Regions from separate parts of the Pelagibacterium mangrovi genome, predicted to be linked through region 2. Evidence: predicted binding sites of a transcription regulator. Region 2 holds the regulator's gene; the other holds the start of a gene.
The links. Region 2 encodes LexA, which represses DNA repair genes until DNA is damaged. Its sites were predicted from a motif close to TGTTCNNNNTGTGTTCNG; they were not measured.
Positions count from the first base shown of each region.

Region 1: V4T21_RS00805 (helicase-related protein) is a predicted target of LexA. The motif match lies at 7,604-7,621, and genes of this name have one in related genera.

Region 1 covers NZ_JBAFXA010000001.1:158,324-169,510, reverse strand. The annotation lists gene V4T21_RS00845 (sugar ABC transporter ATP-binding protein) at 1-435, shown strand, start outside; gene V4T21_RS00840 (ABC transporter permease) at 432-1,376, shown strand; gene V4T21_RS00835 (ABC transporter permease) at 1,378-2,346, shown strand; gene V4T21_RS00830 (LacI family DNA-binding transcriptional regulator) at 2,351-3,385, shown strand; gene V4T21_RS00825 (sugar phosphate isomerase/epimerase family protein) at 3,402-4,454, shown strand; gene V4T21_RS00820 (Gfo/Idh/MocA family protein) at 4,583-5,737, shown strand; gene V4T21_RS00815 (sugar phosphate isomerase/epimerase family protein) at 5,782-6,648, shown strand; gene V4T21_RS00810 (AAA family ATPase) at 6,751-7,275, opposite strand; gene V4T21_RS00805 (helicase-related protein) at 7,724-10,660, shown strand; gene V4T21_RS00800 (RNA-binding S4 domain-containing protein) at 10,937-11,187, shown strand, end outside.
Region 2 covers NZ_JBAFXA010000003.1:225,565-236,751, forward strand. The annotation lists gene trpC (indole-3-glycerol phosphate synthase TrpC) at 1-20, shown strand, start outside; gene moaC (cyclic pyranopterin monophosphate synthase MoaC) at 24-509, shown strand; gene V4T21_RS06240 (molybdopterin molybdotransferase MoeA) at 506-1,696, shown strand; gene V4T21_RS06245 (ribbon-helix-helix domain-containing protein) at 1,963-2,340, shown strand; gene V4T21_RS06250 (hypothetical protein) at 2,985-3,926, shown strand; gene V4T21_RS06255 (hypothetical protein) at 4,011-5,078, shown strand; gene V4T21_RS06260 (hypothetical protein) at 5,153-5,875, shown strand; gene V4T21_RS06265 (hypothetical protein) at 6,068-6,424, shown strand; gene V4T21_RS06270 (CsgG/HfaB family protein) at 6,418-7,305, shown strand; gene lexA (transcriptional repressor LexA) at 7,503-8,210, shown strand; gene V4T21_RS06280 (ComEC/Rec2 family competence protein) at 8,259-10,391, opposite strand; gene gltX (glutamate--tRNA ligase) at 10,472-11,187, shown strand, end outside.

The sequences.
Region 1 (11,187 bases), on a different contig from region 2:
CTCGTCAGCGCGCTTACGGTCCGCGAGCGGCTGAAAATCGTCGATCCGGGCAAGCTCAAGCCCCGCGTCGAAGAGGTTTCCAAGGGTCTCAAGACCAAATTCTCCCACATCGACGACCCAATCGGGACGCTCTCGGGCGGCAACCAGCAGAAAATCTTCATCTCCCGCTGGCTGGCAACTAAACCCAAACTGCTCCTGCTCGACGACCCCACCAAGGGCATCGATCTGGGCGCCAAATCGGACCTTTTCACCCTGATGCGCCAATTGGCCGACGAGGGCGCGACCATCCTCTTCTATTCGTCCGAGGATTCGGAAATCCTCGATTACGCCGACCGCGTCATTGTCTTCAACGGTGGCGAAATTTCCGCCGAACTGGTGGGGGACGCCATCAATCCGGTCAATCTGGCCCGCGCCGCTTTCGGGGAAGCAGCATGAACGCGTTTGCATTCGTCAGGAGCCGACCGTGGCTCATCACGGTCATCGTCCTGGCCATTCTGGTCGCCATCAATATCTCGCTGCAGCCTTCCTTCACCAATCCGGGCGTGCTGCGCTCCAACCTTGCGACCTTCCTGCCCCTCATCCTCGTCGCCATCGGCCAGACCTATGTGATCCTGGCCGGCGATATCGACCTCTCGGTCGGCTCCATAGTGGCGTTGGCCAATGTGGTGACCGTCTCGGTCATCGCCGCGATGGGCGGCACCGATCTCGCCATCTGGCTCGGCATGGCCAGCGGGGTGGCCGTGGGCCTTGTCTGCGGTCTGGTCAACGGCCTGCTCATTTCGGGCCTCAGGTTCCAGCCCATCGTCACGACCTTCGCCACCGGCATCCTCTTTGCCGCCTTCGCGCTCTGGGTCCTGCCCCAGGCCGGCCTGCCCGTGCCGCAAAACTATTGGCGCACCTATGGCGAGAGCTTTTTCGGCGTCCCGCTGGTCGCCTGGGTGCTGATCGCCGGAGCAATCTTCACCCTCGTCGTTTCGCGCACGGTATTCCACAGCCACCTTCTGGCCGCCGGCGGCAATCGCACCGGCGCGTTCCAGAGCGGGCTGCGCATCGGACGCATCCGCATCACGTCCTTCATGATCGCGGGCCTTTTCGCCGCCTTCGCAGCCCTCTGCCTCACCGGCGAGACCGCCTCGGGCGATCCGCTCCTGGGCCAGACCCTAGCCCTCTCCTCGATCTCGGCGGTGGTGCTGGGCGGCACGGCGCTGGCGGGAGGCTTCGGCGGCGCGTTCGGCTCGATCATCGGCGCACTGGTCCTGGGCATGATCGGCAATGTGATCTTTTTTGCCGGCCTGCCCTTCGAATATCAGACGCTCGTCCAGGGCATCATCGTTCTGCTCGCCCTTGCCGGCGGCGTATTCGTAACGAGGCGGTAACATGGCCAATCCCACTTCCCGCATCACTTCGATCCTCACCGATCCGCTGACCCTCGCCATCGGCGCCTCGGTCGCGCTCCTGCTGATCGGCGAGCTGGTCTCCCCCGGTTTCGCGCAAGGCCAGCAGATCGTGCGGCTCCTCACCGTCGCCGCGATCCTGGGCATCGTCGCCGCCGGTCAGAACCTCGTCATTCTCGGCGGCCGCGAAGGCATCGATCTTTCCGTCGGCGCCATGATTTCGCTCGGCGCGGTCCTCGCCGGCAACATGATGAACGGCCAGAACGAGATGATCCCGCTGGCCATTCTGGTTGCCGCCGGCGTCCCGTTCCTCATCGGTCTGGTCAACGGCCTCGGCGTCACCTTCGTGCGCATCCCACCGCTGGTGATGACGCTGGGCATGACCGCCGTCATCCAGGGCGGATTGGTGGTCTATTCCCAGGGCGTACCCTCGGGGCAGGCCGCGCCCATGCTCTCGGCCTTCATCAACCGCCCGTTCCTCTTCGGCATCCCCGGCATCCTTTTCGTCTGGGTGCTGATCGCCATTGCCATGTGGTTCCTGCTGCGCCGCACAGCCTTCGGCTACGCGGTCTATGCCATGGGGTCCAATGAGCGCGCCGCCACCCTCAACGGCATCCCGGTGCGCTTCGTGCGGGTGATGATCTTCGGGCTCTCGGGCCTTTTCGCCGGCCTTGCCGGGCTTTGTGTCATCGGCTACACCGGCTCGTCCTTCATTTCCGTCGGCGATCAATACGTGCTGCCCACCGTGATTGCCGTGGTGATCGGGGGCACCTCGCTCGCCGGCGGCATCGGCGGTTATTGGGGCACCATGGCGGGTGCTGTGGCGCTGACCATTCTGCAAAGCGTCCTCATCACCCTCAACATGGATGTCTGGATGCGCCAGGTGATCTTCGGTCTGACGCTGCTCGCGCTCATGCTGCTCTACGGGCGCCAGAAACAACTTCGCGTTTAGGGCGATGCAGGCAAAGAAAACCATTTACGAGATTGCCAGCATCGCTGGCGTGTCCGCCGCGACGGTGTCGCGCGCGCTGCATAACCCCTCAATGGTCAAGAAGGAAACGCTCGAGCGAGTGCTGACAGTGGTCAGGGAAACCAATTTCGTTTCCAACGCCCAGGCCCGCTCGTTCCGCCAGCAAACGACGCGAACCGTGGTTCTTCTGGTGCGCGACATCTCCAACCCCTTCTATCTGGAGATCTTCAAGGGCGTCGAGGAAGCCGCTTCCGATGCCGGCTACAAGGTGCTGATGGCCGACGCCCGCAACGATGAAGCGCGGGTCAAATCCTATATCGACCTCGTGCGCCAGCGGCAGGCCGATGGCGTGATCGTCATGCTGGGCAGCCTGCCCTTCGACGTCACCGCCCATATCGACCGCTCCACCCCCATTGTCGTCGCCTCCGAAGCCCTGCCCGATGTCGATCTCCCCACCGTGCGGATCGACAACACGGCGGCGGCCCGCGAGGCCGTGCACTATCTCATCGCCCAGGGCCATCGCGCCATCGCCCATATCGGGGGCGCCCCAGCCGATTATCTGGGCCAGGAGCGCCGCAAGGGCTATGAGTTGGCCCTGGCCGACGCGGGGATCGCCATCGATCTCGATCTGATCGTTCCGGGCGATTTTTCAATCACCGCCGGCCGCGAGGGGGCCAATCGCCTTCTCGATCGCGACGGAAAATTCACGGCCATTTTCGCTTCAAGCGACCAGATGGCCATCGGCGCCATCGGCGCGTTGCGCCAACGCGGTCTCTCGGTTCCCGCCGACGTTTCGGTGATCGGATTCGACGACATCATCCTCGCCGAAGCCTTCGAGCCGCCGCTGACCACAGTGCGCCAGCCCCGGCTGGAGATGGGCCGCAAGGCGATGCAACTGATGATCGGACGGCTCGAACACCTGGATCTGCCGTCCGTCCATGAATTCAAAACGCGCCTCGTCGTGCGCGCTTCGGTCACCGCCCCCGCTGGGGCGACCATCGCGCAGCGTCTGGGCGCCTGAAAGGAGGCGAAACGCCATGAAAACCCTCAAAGGTCCGGGCATATTCCTCGCCCAATTCGCCGGTGACGCCCCGCCCTTCGACACCCTCGACAACATCACAAGCTGGGCCGCGAGCCTGGGCTACAAGGGCGTGCAGGTGCCCACCCTGGGCAATTTCATCGATCTGGAAAAAGCCGCGTCCTCGAAAGATTATTGCGACGAAATCAAGGGCATCGCCGGCGCCAACGGCGTCGAGATCACCGAGCTTTCGACCCATCTCCAGGGCCAGCTCGTCGCCGTCCACCCCGCCTACGATACCCTCTTCGACGGTTTTGCGGTTCCCGAGGTGCGCGGCAACCCCAGGGCACGGCAGGAATGGGCGGTCAACCAGTTGATGCTCGCCGCCAAAGCCTCACGCAATCTGGGCCTCACCGAACACGCGACCTTTTCGGGCGCGCTCGCCTGGCCCTATGTCTATCCCTGGCCCCAGCGCCCAGCCGGGCTGATCGAGGAAGCCTTCGACGAACTGGCCCGCCGCTGGACCCCGATCCTCGATCAATTCGAGGAGGCCGGCGTCGATCTCTGCTACGAAATCCATCCGGGCGAAGACCTCCATGACGGGGTTTCCTACGAGATGTTCCTGGAGCGCGTCGGCAACCACCCCCGCGCCAACCTGCTCTACGATCCGAGCCACTTCGTGCTCCAGCAGCTCGACTATCTCGATTACATCGACATCTATCACGAGCGGATCAGGATGTTCCACGTCAAGGACGCCGAGTTCAACCCGACAGGCCGCCAGGGCGTCTATGGCGGCTATCAGGGCTGGGTCGAGCGCGCCGGGCGCTTCCGCTCGCTGGGCGACGGCCAGGTCGATTTCGCCGCCATCTTTTCCAAGCTCGCCGCCTATGATTTTTCCGGCTGGGCCGTGCTCGAATGGGAATGTGCGCTCAAGCACCCCGAGGACGGCGCGCGCGAGGGCGCCGAATTCATCGCCAGCCACATCATCCGCGTCACCGAAAAGGCCTTCGACGATTTCGCCGGAGCAGAGACCGACACGGCGGCCAATCGCAAGATGCTGGGACTGGATTGAGCTTGGGGGTGAGGTAAGGTCTCGCCCCCGCGGCAAACTCAGCCTGTCATTCCGGGATTTATTCCCGGAATCCAGCAGCGGCCTCGCCTCTTCCACCTGCGTGGAACAAACAGATAGGGAGAACGACAATGGCTGAAAACGGAAAACGCCCCATTCGCTTAGGCATGGTCGGCGGCGGCACGGGAGCCTTCATCGGCTATGTCCACCGCATCGCCTCGCGCCTCGACGGAGACTACCAACTCGTCGCCGGTGCGCTGTCGTCCCGCCCCGAAACGGCCCGCGAGTCAGGTAAAAACCTCGGCCTCGCCCAAGACCGCATCTACACCGATTTCGCCGAGATGGCCCGCGCCGAAGCAGCCCGCGAGGACGGCATCGAAGCCGTCTCCATCGTCACCCCCAACCACATGCACTTCGCCCCCGCCAAAGCGTTCCTGGAAGCGGGCATCCATGTGATCTGCGACAAGCCCCTCACCTCCTCGATCGATGACGCTTACGCCCTGCAAAAGATTGAGCCCAAGAACGGCGCCAGATTCCTCCTCACCCACAATTACACCGGCTATCCCCTGATCCGGCAGGCGCGCGAGCTCGTTCAATCGGGCGCTTTGGGCAAGATCCGCGTCGTCCAGGCCGAATATCCGCAGGATTGGCTGGCCGAACCGGTGGAAAAATCCGGCAATGCGCCGGGCGCCGAGTGGCGCACCGATCCTGCCCGCTCGGGCGCCGGCGGCGCCATCGGCGATATCGGCACCCACGCCTATAACCTCCTGCGCTACGTGACCGGCCTTAGGACCTCTGCCGTCTCCGCCGATCTCGACCATTTCGTCGAGGGCCGCCAGCTCGACGACAACGTCAACATCATGCTCCGTTTCGAGGGTGGCGCCAAAGGCATGCTGTGGGCCAGCCAGGTGGCCGTCGGCTGCGAAAACGGCCTCCAGCTCCGCGTCTATGGCGAAAAGGCCGGGCTCGAATGGCGCCAGGACAACCCCAACTATATGTGGTTCACCGAATTCGGAAAACCGAAACAACTCCTGACGCGCGGCGGCGCCATCAACGGCACGCCGGCCGGCGCCATGGGCGTCCGCGTGCCCTCGGGGCATCCGGAAGGATATCTGGAAGCCTTCGCCACCCTCTACACGCAATTTGCCGCCATCATCCGCGGCGAGGGGCAGGATTTCGAAGGTCTGCTGCCCACGCTCGACGATGGCGTCGAGGGCATGGAATTCATCATGGCGGCGGTCGAATCGAGCAGGAACGATAGCCGCTGGACCAGGCTGGGCCGCTGACGACCATTCGATACCGGCCCGGCCACGAGGAGAGGAGATCTGAAGTGAACAACCGGGGTCTGTTGCTGAGTACGACCATCGCCGCTTTGATTTTGGCCAATGGCGCAAATTCGGTCGCGGCGCAGGATGCCTCTGCCGAGGGCGAGGCGGCGCTGCCCATCGCCGTGCAGATGTACACGCTGCGCGATTCCGGTTCGGTCGGCGACCAGCTTACTATAGTGGAAAACGCCGGCGTCACCGCCGTCGAACTGGTCGGCACCCAGGACATGAGCGCCAACGATCTGGGTGAACTGCTCGACAGCCACGGCATCGAGGCGATTTCAGCCCATGTGCAGCTCGACGCGCTGCGCGCCAATATCGAGGACGTGATCGCCTTCAATAAAGCCGTTGGCAACGAGGTCGTGACCGTTCCCTATCTCGCTCCGGGCGCCCGCCCGACCGATGCTGAAGGCTGGACCGCTCTGGGCGAAGAACTCGAAGAGTTCGCTGGCCAGCTCGAAGCCGAAGACATCACCCTCGCCTATCACAACCATGATTTCGAAATGGAAGAGTTCGACGGCCAGACCGCCCTCGAAGTGATGTTGGACGCCGCCCCCAGCGTGCTCGCCCAGCTCGATATCGCCTGGATCGACCGCGCCGGCCTCGATCCGGCCCAATATATCGAAAATTTCGACGGCCGCCTGTTCGCCATCCACGCCAAGGACAACGCACCCGAAGGCGAAACCGATGAAGGTGGCTGGGCCGCCGTGGGGTCCGGTACCATCGATTGGTCCGAAGTCCTCCCCGCCGCCCACGCCGCCGGCGCCCAATGGTACATCATCGAGCACGACGAACCCGCCGACGCAGCAGAAGTGGTCGAGGCCAGCGCCCGCTTCCTCGAAGAGGAACTGCCGGACGTCATCGAGCCGTAACATCGATGGTCAGCGCCCCTCGCGGTGCGGGCCGCCTTAGAGCTTATTGAGTGGTCACGTTTTCGAACCGCAAAAGTGGTACCCACTTTTGCTGAAAACGCTCTAGCTCCGCGCCAGCAAATAGTCGGCCCGCTCGGCAACCGACACCTTGGGCAAGAGCTCTATCGCATAGCCCAACCGCCGGTAATCGACCAGCAGCCGCTCATATTCGGCCACCGCCGCATCCAGCCCGTGCTTGCGCTCGCTGTCCTCGGCATAGATTTCCGGCCATGGCGGGGTAAAAAACACCTGCTCTCCATACCGATCCACCCCGACGATCTCCTCGAGCACCCCACCGCCGAGATTGGCCAGCGCCGAAGCCGCGTCGATCAACCCACGGTCGAAAAACACCGGCCCGTCCTCCCTTGCCGCCCGAAGAAAATCCTCTCGCGCCATGGCGACTGCCCGCTCGGCAAAACCGCGCAGATCGATCCAGGGCAGCGCCGTCCCGCCCCGCTCCAATTCCTCGGCCACGATCCGCCGGCCCGGCTCTTCAATCGTCGCGAACCCGCGTTTCGCCAATTCCGCCAGCAGGGTGGATTTTCCCCCGCCCGAACACCCCGAAATCACCACGAACCGATTCGCCATCCCCGCCCCTATAGCCTCCGCGCCCTGTCCCATTCCGGCACGGTCAAAATCTTTTTTGCCAACAAATGCTTGTCCTGGCCCGACAATCCCTGCCGCCACACCTTTATGCGCTTCAGCGCCGGCGAAAAAACCCATTCACGCTTCGTTAGCATTTTGGGCGATTCCATCGATTTTAACGCAAATGCAACCAAGATGAACGCAATCGGCCCCGTTTTCGGCTCCGCACCACCCCGGCGCTATCCCCTTGTGGCGAATCATAAAATCGGCCCACCACATACAGTAGGGAACGAACCGTGATTCCGATTCGGAACGCGATTCGGTTCGTGTTTGTTCTTTTTTCGTTCGAAACGTTAAATTTGCCGGGCGACGGCCCATTGCCTTTCCCGTTTCGATACACCACCTTGCGCAGCAAAGCCCGTTACCGTTTGCCCTTGTCCCCCAAAGGCCGATGACTTCTTTATCCTCGCAGGCCGTCAAGGCCGTTCTCGGCCCGACCAATACCGGCAAGACCCATTACGCCATCGAGCGCATGCTCGCTTACCGTTCCGGCATCATCGGCCTGCCGCTGCGCCTGCTGGCGCGCGAGGTCTATAACCGCGTCGCCGAGCGCGCTGGGGCCGAATCGGTGGCGCTGGTCACCGGCGAGGAACGCATCGTCCCCAAGGCCGCCCGCTATTGGATCGCCACCGTCGAGGCCATGCCCAGCGATGTGGGCGCCGATTTCGTCGCCGTAGATGAAATCCAGACCGCCACCGATTTCGACCGAGGCCATGTCTTCACTGATCGCCTGCTGCACGCGCGTGGCCGCGCCGAAACCCTGCTGCTGGGCGCCCAGACCATGGAGCCGGTGATCCGCCGTCTGCTCCCCCACGCCGATATCCAGTTCCGCCCGCGATTTTCCAAGCTCACCTGGGCGGGGTCCAAGAAGCTCTCCCGCCTGCCCCGCCGCTCGGCGGTGGTCGCCTTTTCGGCCTCCGAGGTCTATGCCATCGCCGAATTGCTGCGCCGCGAGCGCGGCGGGGCTGCGGTGGTGATGGGCGGGCTCTCCCCGCGCACCCGCAACGCCCAGGTCGAACTGTTCCAGAACGGGGACGTCGATTTCCTCGTCGCCACCGACGCCATCGGCATGGGCTTGAATCTCGACGTCACCCACGTCGCCTTCGCCTCCGATTCCAAATATGACGGCCGCCAGTTCCGCCCCCTCACCCCCGCCGAGATCGGTCAGATCGCCGGCCGCGCCGGCCGCCACATGCGCGACGGCACCTTCGGGGTCACCGGCGGCACCGATCTTTTCGACGATGAAACCATCGAGCGGCTGGAAAGCCATGAGTTCGAGCCGGTCAAGCAGCTCCAATGGCGCAACCGCAATCTCGATTTTTCCTCGCTTGTCGCCCTGCACGCCAGCCTCGAGGTGATTCCCGAGCATCAGAGCCTCACCCGCGTGCCCGTGGCCACCGACCAGCGGGCGCTCGAATTCCTGCTGCGCCGCGAGGAAGGCGGGCTCGCCACCTCCCCGGCCCGCACCGAATTGGCCTGGGCCTGTTGCCAGATCCCCGATTATCGTGACATTTCCCCCGCCGCCCATGGCGAGATCGTCACCCGGATCTATTCCGGCCTCGCCTTGGCCGGAAGGATAGATGCCGACTGGATTGCCGAGCAGGTCAGGTTCTGCGACAATACGACCGGCGACATCGATACGCTGTCCAACCGGATCCGGCAGATCCGGACCTGGACGTTCATTTCTAACCGTAGGGACTGGCTGGAAGACCCCGCACACTGGCAAGAGACGACCCGGGCGATCGAGGACGCCCTGTCCGACGCCCTTCATGAAAAGCTGATCGCCCGTTTCGTCGACAGGCGAACCAGTGTGCTGATGCGTCATCTAAGAGACAAGCAGATGGTATCACCCCAAATCACCGAAAAAGGCGAACTCACGATCGAAGGCCATGTCATTGGCACGATCGAAGGGTTCCGGTTCACCCTCTCGCGCATCGAGGGCGAGGCCGATTCCAAAAATCTCCGCTCTGCCGCCTCTTCGGTCGTCGCACCGGAAATCGCCAAACGGGCCGATCGGCTGGCCGGCGCCCCCAATGAGGAATTCGTCCTCACCACCGATGGGGTCATCCGCTGGCGTGGCGAAGTGGTTGCCGAGCTGGCCGAAGGCCCGACCCTTCTCGCCCCGCGCGTCATCATCCTTGCCGATGAAAGCCTCACCGGCCCCGATCTCGAAAAGGTCGAGGATCGCCTGTCGCTCTGGCTGCGCCATCACGTCAACACCCAGCTCGAACAGATCGTGGCTCTGAACGAGCCCGCCGAGCTTGAGGGCACCGCGCGCGGCATCGCCTTCCAGCTTGCCGAAAACCTCGGCATCCTGCCGCGCGCCGATATCGCCGAAGAGGTCAAGAGCCTCGATCAGGACACGCGCGGCAAGCTGCGCAAGCTCCGCGTCAAATTCGGCGCCCACCACATCTACCTCCCTTTGACGCTCAAGCCCGCCCCCCGCGAGCTGGCGCTGATTCTCTGGGGCTTGAAGAATGGCGGCGTGCGCCAGCCCGGCATAACGGAGCTGCCCCACATCATCCTGTCGGGCCGCACCTCCTTTCCCATCGACAAGAGCTTCGACAAGCGCCTCTATGAGGTCGCCGGCTTCAAGGTGGCCGGCGAGCGCATCGTGCGCGTCGATATCTTGGAGCGCCTGGCCGACATCATCCGTCCGCTGGTCGCCTATGACGCCAACCGCCCTGTCGACACCCCACCCCCCGAAGGCGCCGCCGAGGGCAATGGCTTCCGCGTCACCGTCGAGATGACCTCGCTATTGGGTTGCGCGGGCGAGGATTTCGCCTCGATCCTTAAGTCGCTTGGCTATCGCGTCCGCCGCACCCCCAAGGCCCCCGAGGCCGCGCCGGCTGAAAACCAGCCCGCCGAACCTCTCGCCGATACCGCCCTGGCCGAAGCCGCGCTCGAAGGCGCGCCCGTCGAAGCCGTGCCCACCCCTTCGAGCGAACCCATCGCCGAGGCGGCTTTGGCCGAAGCTTCAATCGCCGTCGCCGATGCGGAACCCGTCCCCGCCGCCATGGAAGCGGCTCCGGCGGAAGCCGAAGCGGCTGCACCGGCCGAGCCCGAATATGACGAGGTCTGGTTCCCCGCCGGCCGCCGCCCCGAGCGCAACAACCGCCCGCAGCGCAACAAGCCCGATGGAAATCGCGCCCCGCGCCCGGAAGGCCAGCAGCGCTTCAAGGGCAAGGGCGGCAAGCCCAACCACCACAACGGCAAGGGCCCCCGCGAGGACCGCCCCAACGACCGCCCCCGCCCCGAACGCCGCGAAAAACCCATCGACCCCGATTCCCCCTTCGCAGCGCTGGCCGCGCTCAAGACCCGGAAGTGATGCGGGCTGCCCGAACGTTCCGGCCCCTTATCGCTCGCACGCCGGCGGGTGGGCCGGAACGCCGGGCAGCCCCCAGTTCCCCTTCTCCCCTTGAGGGAGAAGGTGCCCCGAAGGGGCGGATGAGGGGTGCGCTGAGCTTCCAAACCAACTGCGGTTCGAGGGGCAAACTCGGCGCACCCCTCATCCGTCTCGGCCTTCGGCCGATCCATCTTCTCCCTCAAGGGGAGAAGGGCATCCGGGGCTCATCGAGCACTGTGCCTGGCTTCGGAACCGGCCATGCCCGCTGATCTCCCCACCCGCCAGCGCCTCGACAAATGGCTCTGGCACGCCCGCGTCACCAAAACCCGCACGCTGGCCCAAAAGCTCATCGAATCCGGCGCCGTGCGCATCAACGGTCAGCGCGTCCTGGCCACCGACCATCGCGTCGGCCCCGGCGATGGCTTGACCATCCAGATCAACAACCGCCTGCGGGTTCTCAAAGTCGCCGCCATCGCCGACCGGCGCGGTTCGGCGACCGTCGCGGCGAC
Region 2 (11,187 bases):
CATTGCTGACGGGAGATTGAGCCCTGGCCGATCGTCTCACCCATCTTGACGAAAAAGGCGCGGCGCGGATCGTCGATATCGCCGCCAAGGACGAAACCGCGCGCCGCGCCGTGGCGGCCGCCCGGTTGCACGCAACGCCAGAAATCGTCGAGGCCATCTTCGGCGGCACGCTCAAAAAGGGCGATGCGGTTGCCGTGGCCCGGGTGGCGGGGATCATGGCGGCCAAGAAGACTTCGGACCTGATCCCGCTCTGCCATCCCATTCCGGTGACCAAAATCGCCGTCGAGATCGAACGTGGCACAGATCCCGAAATCATCGCCATAACCGCCACTGTCGAAACCGTGGGGCGCACGGGGGTCGAGATGGAGGCGCTGACGGCGGCCTCCGTCGCTGCGCTGACGCTCTATGACATGGCCAAGGCGCTCGACAAGGGCATGACCATCACCGATATCGGCCTGCTGGAAAAAAGCGGCGGCAAATCGGGCGATTTCCGCAAGGCCGCGCCGTGATTTCGGTCGATGAAGCGCTGGCGCGCATTCTGGCCGATATCCCTACCCTTCCCATCGAAGCCGTGACGCTTGCTGACGCCACCGGCAGAACCGTGGCGCGGGATATCCAAGCCGGACTCTTCAATCCCGCCTTCGACGTCAGTGCCATGGACGGCTATGCGGTGCGGGCGGAGGACGTTTCGCCGGGCAAAGGGCTCAGGATGGTCGGCGTATCCCAAGCCGGGGCCGGCTTTCCCGGCACGGTGGGTCCGGGCGAGTGCGCGCGCATCTTCACCGGTGCGCCGGTGCCCGAGGGTGCGGACGCAGTCATCATGCAGGAAGAAGCGAGCGCCGAGGGCGACACGATCAGCTTTTCGCAGGGCGTGGAACCGGGCCGCAGCATCCGCTTCCGGGGCGATGATTTCGCGCAAGGCGATATTCTCGTGCGGGCAGGCACATCCCTCACGCCGCAGAATTTAACTCTGGTCGCGGCCGGCAATGTGGATATGGTCAACGTATTCTCTCGCCCCCGCATTGCCCTGCTCACCACTGGCGACGAACTCGTCTCGCCGGGCAGTCCCGTGGGGCCGGACCAGATCGTGGCTTCCAATTCGGTGGGGCTTCGCGCGCTGTTTAGCCCGTACGCCAGTGCCATTGCCGACCGCGGCATCGTCGGCGACGATCGCGAAACGCTCGGGATGTCCCTCGCCGATGCGCTTGCGGACGAACCGGACGTATTGCTGACGACTGGTGGAGCCAGCGTGGGCGAGCACGATCTCGTGCAGGAAATGTTCAAGGCCAATGGCGTCGAGATCGATTTCTGGCGCATCGCCATGCGGCCGGGTAAACCGCTGATGTTCGGTCGGCGCGGCAAAACCCTGGTTTTCGGACTGCCAGGAAATCCCGTTTCGGCGCTCGTTACCGCACGTATCTTCGTCTTGCCGGCGGTACTCGCCATGGCCGGGGCGACGCCCCCTGCCCCGTTCTATCTGCCGCTGGGAGATACGCTGCCACCGAACACGGGCCGGCGCCATTTCATTCGCGGGCGCCTCATCCACGATGCCGAGCATGGAACCATGATCGAGCCGGTTCGGCAGACCGATAGCGGACATCTTTCTTCCCTGGCCTCGGCCGATGCGCTTATCGGCCAGATGGAGCACTGTCCCGGCAAACGCCGCGGCGAGTTCGTGCAAGTCCACCGTTTCTAATCTCCCCCTTTCGCCTTTGCCGAGCTTTTAGATCGCATCTTGCGGTGGGCTCCGCGATATGCGAATTTCCCCCTAAATCATTTTTCCAATTGGTCAAATTTTAATATTCGGGAAGTTCTTCCCGGGCGAAATCGGCGTATATATTTGCATAATATTCTATACAGCGCAGTAAACACGATTTTTTGACCCGTATGCCTGTTCATTCCTAGTGTTAACGCGTAAATTACGCATACGGCGCGCGAACCTGTTTGGAAAGGGGGAGGAGCGTGTCTGACACTTACCAAATGCAGAAGAAGGGCAGTCTGCCGGCAGGAGAAATACCCGAGCTCGACGCAGCCAGGGAACGGCCGGAGATCGCCGCCTTACTCGACGGCGCAGCCATAGACTCACTCGCGGAGCCCGAATTCCGGGTCCTGTCCTTGCGGGGTGAGCGCAAAGGGATCAGGCTCGAGGCCGTATTCTGGCAGGCTCTCGATCGGATCGCTTCGCAACTGAACGTTCCCCGTAACACCCTGGTTCTCTGGATCATCACTGCCGCCGGCCATGACCGATCCAACGCCACCAGCGTGCTCAGAAGCGTGATCATCGCCTATCTGCTCGACGATATCGATCGCCGCGCAGTCCCACCGGCGGACGCAGGCTGAACGAAGCCGGCGGGCGATTGCCTCGGCTTCTGAAGAACGGACACCGCCAACGATAAACAACGGCCGACGCGCAGGTAAGCGCGTCGGCCGTTTTGCTGTGTTCATGCTCGGCCTAAGGGACGCCGGCACCGGCCGCCCTCACCCCATAATTCCTGGATTTTGCGGTTTCGCACTCGCGAAATTAACAAAATGTAAAGATAAGCTGGACAGCGAACTCAAGTTGTGGAAATATAAATACATAGGCAATACTATATTATGTGCAGCATGTGAGGGGGTTCACGCAATGCATACAGGTATATGCTAAGTATAATCCGCTATACGGCGACAATTCTCAACATATAGATATATACAAAACCGCATAATGATCCAGCGATCTTCGCCTGAGATCATGCGGGCCGGTTTTGCCGCCCTTTCGGATTTCCCAGCAAATTCAAGAGTTTCTTGCGCTAACGCGGCGCTTTGCCGTGCGCTTTCTGATGTGCCGACCGGTTAAATGCCGGCGCCGCAAGCGTAAGTTCTGTATTTGCACAAACCAATAAAGGCTCGGACTGCGCAAGTAATGCTTGCTCAGAACAATGGAGGTTTGTGCAAATTTTCCTGGAAACAGGGCAACCGCCCCATGAGGGCAAAATTGGAGAGCAAAAATGAATAAACTTCTCGTAACGACCGCACTGGTGGGCGTGGCTGCCCTGGGCGTAACATCATCGGCCCAGGCTTTCGGTGGAGGACATCCCTGGTGGCCGCCTCACCCTGGAAACGGCGACGACGACTGCATCGAATGTATCGACAATGCCATCAATCTCGAGCAGGTCTTTTCCGGCTTCCAGAAGGCATTCAACAACATCTCCGACGTTGGTGATGTGACCGATGCCGCGCAAACAGCGCTCAACGCCGCCAACCTGATCTCGCTCGACGGTATCGATATCTCCGATGTCAATATCGGCGAAGTCGATCAGGAGGCCGATCTGGACCAGATCGCCGACAACGACATCTATGCCAGCGTCTTTGCGACCCTCTACAACATCGAGCAGTCGGCCACCAACGTGGCCAACGTCTTCTCGGCGCCCGAGGTGAACGACATCGACCAGGATGCCTGGGGCTATCAGGACGCGTTCAACACCATCGAGTTCGGCAAGGGCGGTTATGACGCCGATGCCCTCTATGATGAAGAAGGCGAACTGCTGCCCACCCAGGCAGCTCTCAACGCTGTCAACATGATCACCGTCGATCAGCTCACCGGTCAAGCCGTTCAGATGGCTGCGGTCGGCCAGACGGCGATCAACACGATGAGCTATGCCGGCGGTGGCTACAGCCCGTTCGGATATGGCGGTCATCACGGTTGGGTGGACGTGGACGTCTATGACGTCGGCCAGACGGCAACCAACGTGGCCAACGTCTTCTCGGCCACCGATATTGTTGGGCTCGATTGCGGTTGCGTTTCCGTCCTTCAGGACGCCGAAGCAGCTCAGTTTGCCGCCAACAACTTCTCCGGCTCGGGTTGGTCGACCGACCTGACCAATATCGTTCAGGAGGCGACCAACATCGCCAACTCGATCAGCTACCTGACTCCAGAAGTAGCAGAATAACTGGAGCAATAGAGAACGTCGCCGGATTTTCATCCGGCGGCGTTCATCACCGTAGAGTTCGCAACCCAGCCCAGGGAGGAACAGATGCGTATAGTTTTCGTTGCCGCGTGCCTCGTTCTTCCGACCGGTATTGCTTCGGCCCAAACGCTGGAACCGGATTTCCGTCAGTTCTTCCGGGATTCTCAATTGGCATTGCAGAAGATGTCCGAGCCCCAGGTGCCCGACACAACCAGTGGGCCCCCGTTATTCCCGCTTCCGGAAGGCCTTACATTGCAGTTGAGCCAGTCAGGAGCGAACGCGGTCAATATCCTCAATTCTGACCGCGATCTAGGGTCGGTCACGCAATTGTTCGATGGTCAGCAAGGAATAGAAAATTCGATCGACGCCCATCGTTCGGGCACGCTCGGCTCCCTATCGATCAGCCAATCCGGCAGTAACTACGCCAACATGATGCAGGGAAATACCATCAGCATGGCTGACCAGCTGATGACCGACACTTCGACCCAGCAGGTGTGGAATTCCATATGGGCAGGGGGATCGATCGATGTGATCGCCCAGACCGGCGTCAACATCGCCAACATCGCCATGGCCGAATACGCAATCGGGACCGCCGTCCAAAACATCGAGGAAGGCGCCATCCAGCGCGTGGAAAACTACATCGAGTTCGATGCCGACACAGCCGTCTCCGGAACCGTCAACCAAAGCGGCGTCAACATCGGCAACGTATTGATCGCCGACAGGATCGATAGCGTCACACGCACGTTCGCCGGCGAACAGATCGTCGACAACACCGTCGTTCTTCACGGCTCGAGCGTGCCACCAATTGAACAGTCGGGCGGCAATATCGCCAACATGGTCGTCGCCAACAATATCGGAACGATCAAGCAGCTATCGGTCGGCGCACAGCGCGTCATCAATACTGTGATCGGCCCCGATGGCCAGCCGCTCAGTCACGGCAACATCAGCCAATCGGACTATAACTACCAGGGCGCATCCAATGTGGTGAACATGATGGTACTACGCGCCCAACAGTCCGGAAGCTCATCACCCCAACAACCGGTGCTCATCGACCAGCAGGCCAACTTCCCGCAGACAGGCCAAGGGGTGTCCGGTCAGTCGCAGTCCGGGAACGTCACAGTTATCAATCGGTAAAACTTGAGTATAGCCTGATCGATTGACAGTAAAGACGCGCGGTGCGATTTTGGCGAAAATGTGAGTCGGATGCCATGATCGCACGCGTTTGGGTCTATTCCGTTATCGTGACCAGCCTTGCTTGCAGCTCGGCGCTGGCCCAGCCTTTGGCTCCGCAAATGCCGCCTCCGGGCACCGCCGAAACGGCGATCGGCGCCCAGCCGCCCGATCCTGTGCCGCTTGTTCCCCGGCAACCTGCATCCCCGCCTCCAGCCCAGGTCGCTCCCCAAGTTTCGGGACCATTCGTGACCGAGACCGATGCGGCACTGCCTGAGGTCGATGAAGACGTCCAGTCGGAGATGACTCGCGCCTTGCCCGATGCCATTGCTCCCCAGGGCGAGACCGAGGCCGCCGAACCCGCTCAAGCGGCGGCGGAGCCTGAAACCCAGGCGGAGCCGGAGCTTCCCTTCGACGTGAACCCGTTCCTTGGGGCCATGGTCGAATTGCGCGGAGCGGCGCTGACCTGCGAGCCCTTCGTGGGTGACGACCCCGTTGGCCGGACCAATACGATCCCGCAGTTCTTCGCGATGCTGGAGCAGGAGCTTCCCGAGCTCACGAACGAAACGACCCAATCGAGCCTTCGGCAGTTCATTGGATCGCAGGCCGCATCGCTTTGCGTGAACATGCTCAACGGTGCATTTTTCCGCTATACCGAGGCGGCGACCGACTACCAGGCGCGCAAGCCCGAGGCATGGCCCCCGGCCCCGCCCGTTCAGCCGGGCATGTGGTGCGCGCAACCCTACTGCCTCGATCGCTAGAATCGCGAATGTGGCGAGAATTGGCGCATAATCGGTTATACTTATCTTATCTCATTATTATCAAAGCGTTTTCTTTATTTACCAAAAAACGGTGTGCTGACCAAGCAACACCTCCGCAAAGTTTTCTTGTGCTCGTTGACGCTACGACGGAACAAGACAATACTCAAAACAAGAATCGACCGAGGTACCGGAATGCGTAAGTTCAAACGCGTTGTGCTGGTTGTAGCGACCGCGACGCTGGCGTTATCTCCCCTTCCGATACTTGCCAATGGTCTTGGGGAAGGCCGTCCCTTTCAGTTCCGCACGGACGCCCAACGGCAAGTCAACCTCTCGCTCGAGCGCACCCGGTTGGAGTTGCTGGGCCTGCTTGGGACCTCCAACAACGGCGGGCCGGGCGGTGGCAGCGGTCAAACCGGTAACGCCGTTTCGATCAATGTCAGCGGCTCGAACAACAACATAACCGTGACCCAGACCAACAACGGCAATCAGGAGCAGACGAGCACCTGCTCTGATTTCGATATTACCGGGGGCATGTTCGGAGTATGCTGATCCTCAAAGCACCCGTCGCCGCGATAACCGCGCTTGCCCTGAGCGGTTGCGTGCATTGGGGCGAGATGGGCCGCCCTTCCGCCCAGTTCTACGGGCCCGTGCCCCTGGCCACGACAACCCCGGCCGACGACGCCCTGCTCTGCCTGAGCCAGACCCCCGAAGTAAGGCGTTCGGGCATTGTTTTCGCGGTCCACACCGTGACCGACCAGACCAACAAGTTCACGTCCGAAGAAGGTGGCGTGGTGCCCCGTGACGTGGCCGGCATGCTTGTCACTGCCTTGCAGAAGGCCGGCGTGCGTCAGGTCAATCGCTCCAATACCGTCGTCACCGAATGGGAGATCGCCCGCGCCCGCGAGCAGATTCTCGGCGATGGGGGCTCGGTTACTGTCGGCAACCAGACTGTGGATTTCCGGCCCATCACGCCGGGTTCGATGCGGGGTTCCGACTACGTCATCGACGGAGCAATCACGCAGCTCGATTTCAATACCTATTCGGGCGGCGCGGAGGCGCTGATCGCAGGGATCGGCGGCGGTGCACGGCTTTATGCGCTCACCGCCGCGGTCGATCTGCGGGTCACCGATACGGAATCGACGGAAATCGTGCGCGCAGGCACCTATTCGAAACAGGCTGTCGGGACGGAGGTTTACGCCTCGGTCTTCCGCTTCTTTTCGAACGATCTTTACGATATCCGGATCGGCGACAAGTCGCAGGAAGGGCTGCATGCGGGCATCCGCTGGGTGTTGGCCGAAGCTGCGTATGACATCGTCTCCTCCATCGTGAACCACAACGGCTCGTGCGACAGCCGTCTGCCCGAGGTTACCCAGGAGCTCCGTTCCGAACAGGCCGTGCATCGTGCCGAGGTGGCCACCGGAGCAAGTTGACCGTCGGTCATTGTCGCAAGCATTTCCCGGTCCTGCGCCGAAAATTCCTGCCGAACCAAGATCTGAAGATCATAGCCGCGTCGCGCGTTCAATGTTCCGCACGAATGTAATTCTATCGAAACACTTGCAGAACATTTCCGGAACACGTATAAAAGTTCAATATTTGTTCCGATTCTACGCCGCCGAGGGGCCCGACAATGTTGACGCGCAAGCAGCACGAACTTCTGATGTTCATTCATGAGCGGATGAAGGAGAGCGGCATCCCGCCCTCTTTCGACGAAATGAAGGAAGCGCTTGATCTCAAGTCGAAATCGGGGATTCACCGTTTGATCACGGCCCTTGAGGAACGCGGGTTTATTCGCCGCCTGCCCAACCGGGCGCGCGCGCTGGAGGTTGTCAAGCTTCCCGATTCGATGAATCCGTCCTTGGGCGGCCGCAAGGCGCGGTTCGAGCCGAGCGTCATCGAAGGTAATCTGGGCAAGGTTCCCGCCAAGCCGGTGGCCGCCACTGCGGAAAATGGTGGTTCGGTTTCCATTCCCGTCATGGGGCGCATCGCGGCTGGTGTTCCCATCGAAGCGATCCAGACTCACTCTCACTCGATAGCCGTTCCCCCTGAGATGCTGGGTGCCGGAGAGCATTTCGCGCTGGAAGTGCGCGGGGATTCGATGGTCGACGCCGGTATTTTCGATGGTGACACGGTGCTGATCCGCAAGCAGGACGCTGCAGGCAATGGTGAAATCGTCGTCGCTCTGGTCGATGACGAAGAAGCGACCCTCAAGCGTCTGCGCAAGAAGGGCAATGCCGTGGCGCTCGAAGCGGCCAATCCGGCGTATGAGACCCGCATTTTCGGGCCGGATCGCGTGAAGGTTCAGGGGCGGCTTGTGGGACTTTTGCGGCGCTATTGAGCAGCGCAAAGACTATAAGTCCCGGACTTTGGGATGACGGAATTTTTCCTAATCCGACGCCAGCCGCCACGGGCGCGAGGGCGTATCGATCCCGGTCCGTATGGTGGGGGAAGCCTCGGGACCATTCCAGTCGACCATATGCGCCCCGTAGCGCGCAAGTTCGGATGCATCGATGACCAGATGGGCGGCTGATCGACAGACTTCAGGCGCTTTGATGCGGGCGATCACCACGTCGGCGATCCGGCAATCCTCATCGAATGCCGATCGGTCCTTGACGAGGGCGATCGTGTATCCCTGATCGGTTTCGAGCACGCAGCCGAGGCTATCGCAGCGGGTTGCATCGTGACTGTCCGCTATGGAAGTGATGTAGCGCTCCGACCAGACGTTGGTGGCGAATGTGCCGTTTCGGCCCGCCATCAGGGCGACCGCCCCGTCGTGGCGGACCGCAACGGCCTGGCTTTGGTCGGCGATAAATATGTCGGGCGCCCGCTCGATGCAAAAGATCGTGATGATCGGAACGGCGAGTATGGGGCCTGAAAGCCGTATCCTATTGCGGAAATAGGCAAGCCACGCCAGCGCAGCCAGGGCTACAATCAGGGCGGCTGGCGAGAGGATCGGACTGGGATCGAATCCGCCGCTCAACTCGCGCACGAAGGCGGCGCACCAGAGCATTGCCTCGATGCTCCAGCCCAAGGCCGCGTAGGGCAAAACATCAAGCCCAATCGGGATCAATAGCGTGCCGAGCAACGCCGCCGGCATCATCACGAAGCTCACAATCGGCATGATCATGAGATTGCCGACCACACCGAATGGTGCCGTCTGCTGAAAGTGATAGGCCGTGAAGACGACCGTCGCCAATCCGGCGATGACGCTGGTCATCGCAACACCGATCGTCATGCCGAAAGCCTTGGCGCGAACCGGTGTTTCTCGATTGTCCCGCCGTCGCCGAACCAGTTCATATGCCGCTATCAGCGCGACAACGGCGGCGAATGAAAGCTGGAACGACGCCCGGAATACGGTCGAGGGCTCGAAGATGATGATGATCAGCGCGGCGATCGCCACATTGCGCATGGTGAGGGCTTGCCGCCCGGCGATTATCGCCGCGAAGACCAAAGCCAGCATGATGGTGGACCGCACCGCCGGGATAACCATGCCCGAAAGCAGCATATAGGCAAAGGCGGTGACGATCCCGAAACCGGCGGCGATCTTTTTGACAGGGAAACGCTGGGGCAGCCGGTGACTCAATGCAAGAACGAAGCGGACAACGGCAAACATGGTGCCCGCGACAAGGGTAAGGTGCAGTCCCGAAATGGAGATCACATGCACGATCCCCGCCTCGGCCATCACATCGTAATCTGCTTCGCTGATGCGGCTTTGGTCGCCGGTGATGAGCGCTGCCGCGATACCGCCGATCCTGTCGCCAAGTTGGGCGACGAGTCGTGCCGTGATTGCGCCGCGTATGTCGTTGACGAAGCGTGATAGGTCGCTCTCCTGCGCCGCCGCGGTCGAAACCTCGCCCAAAACATTTCCATAAGCCCCTATACCATCGAAATAACTTATGAATTGGGAATCATATCCTCCAGGAACCGCCGGCGCCGGAACGGGATAGAAGCGGATGCGCGCCTTGATGGTATCGCCACTCGATACCGCGTAGGCTCCCGATACGCTCACCCGGGCCAGCCGGATGTCGGGCACGGTCCAATCCGCCATCCCCTCCGCAGCCGCAATATCGGAGAGTATCCAACGCTGCTCCTCGCCATCATTGAAGATCACGGCGTCGATGCGGGCGGTGTACGTGCCGTATCGCGCCGTTTCCAGCATCGGTGTTCCGAACAGCGCCCCGTGGACCGGCAGTAACATCATGCCGAGCCCGACCAGCAGGCCCAGCAAAGCCGCTTCGCGTATGCCGACGCTATTGCGGCCGGATATGGCAAGGATGAGGGCCGCGCCAATCCCCAGGCCCAGCGTTAGCAGAGCGGGTTCCATAGGCAGTATGCGGTAGATAATGAGCCCGACGATCATCGCGAACGGCCAGAGGATGAAATTGCGCCTCTGGGTCACCGCGTCCGCGATCGCCTTCGCCAACACGCAAACCAGCACCGAACGCGCCGCCCGGAGTCGGCCCAATGGGCCGACGGCCCGGGCATTGTCGAGATTTCTGGCGACCGGAAAGTCCACCATTATAGCGCACACCCCCACCCTTGCGCTCGGCGGGCGCTATGGTACACACGGGGCCAGCAAATCTCCAAGCGGTAAGCCTTATGTCCAAACCCGTCGTCACGCGCTTTGCGCCTTCTCCCACAGGTTTTCTGCATATCGGCGGCGCCCGAACGGCTCTGTTCAATTGGGTTTTCGCGCGCAAGACCGGCGGGACAATGCTGCTGCGCATCGAAGATACCGACCGCGAGCGCTCGACAGATGCCGCCGTGGCGGCAATTCTGGACGGCATGAGCTGGCTGGGGCTCGACTGGGACGGCGAGCCGATCAGCCAGTTCGCCCGCGCCGATCGGCATGCAGAGGTGGCGCGCGAATTGCTCGCCTCGGGCAATGCCTATAAATGCTACTGCACGCCCGACGAACTCACCGAAATGCGCGAGAAGGCCCGCGCCGAGGGCCGTCCCCCACGCTATGACGGACGCTGGCGCGATCGCGACCCGTCCGAAGCGCCAGAGGGCGTGCAGCCGGTGATACGCGTCAAGGCGCCGGAAACCGGCGAAATCATCGTCAAGGATCGGGTGCAGGGCGATGTGGTGTTCAAGGCCGAGAACCTCGATGATTTCATCATCCTGCGGTCCGACGGCACTCCCACCTACATGCACGCCGTGGTTGTCGATGACCACGATATGGGCGTTACCCACATCATTCGCGGCGACGACCATCTGACCAACGCCGCCCGGCAGATCGTCATCTATCAGGCGATGGGATGGGATGTGCCCGAGATGGCCCACATCCCCCTCATCCACGGTCCGGACGGCGC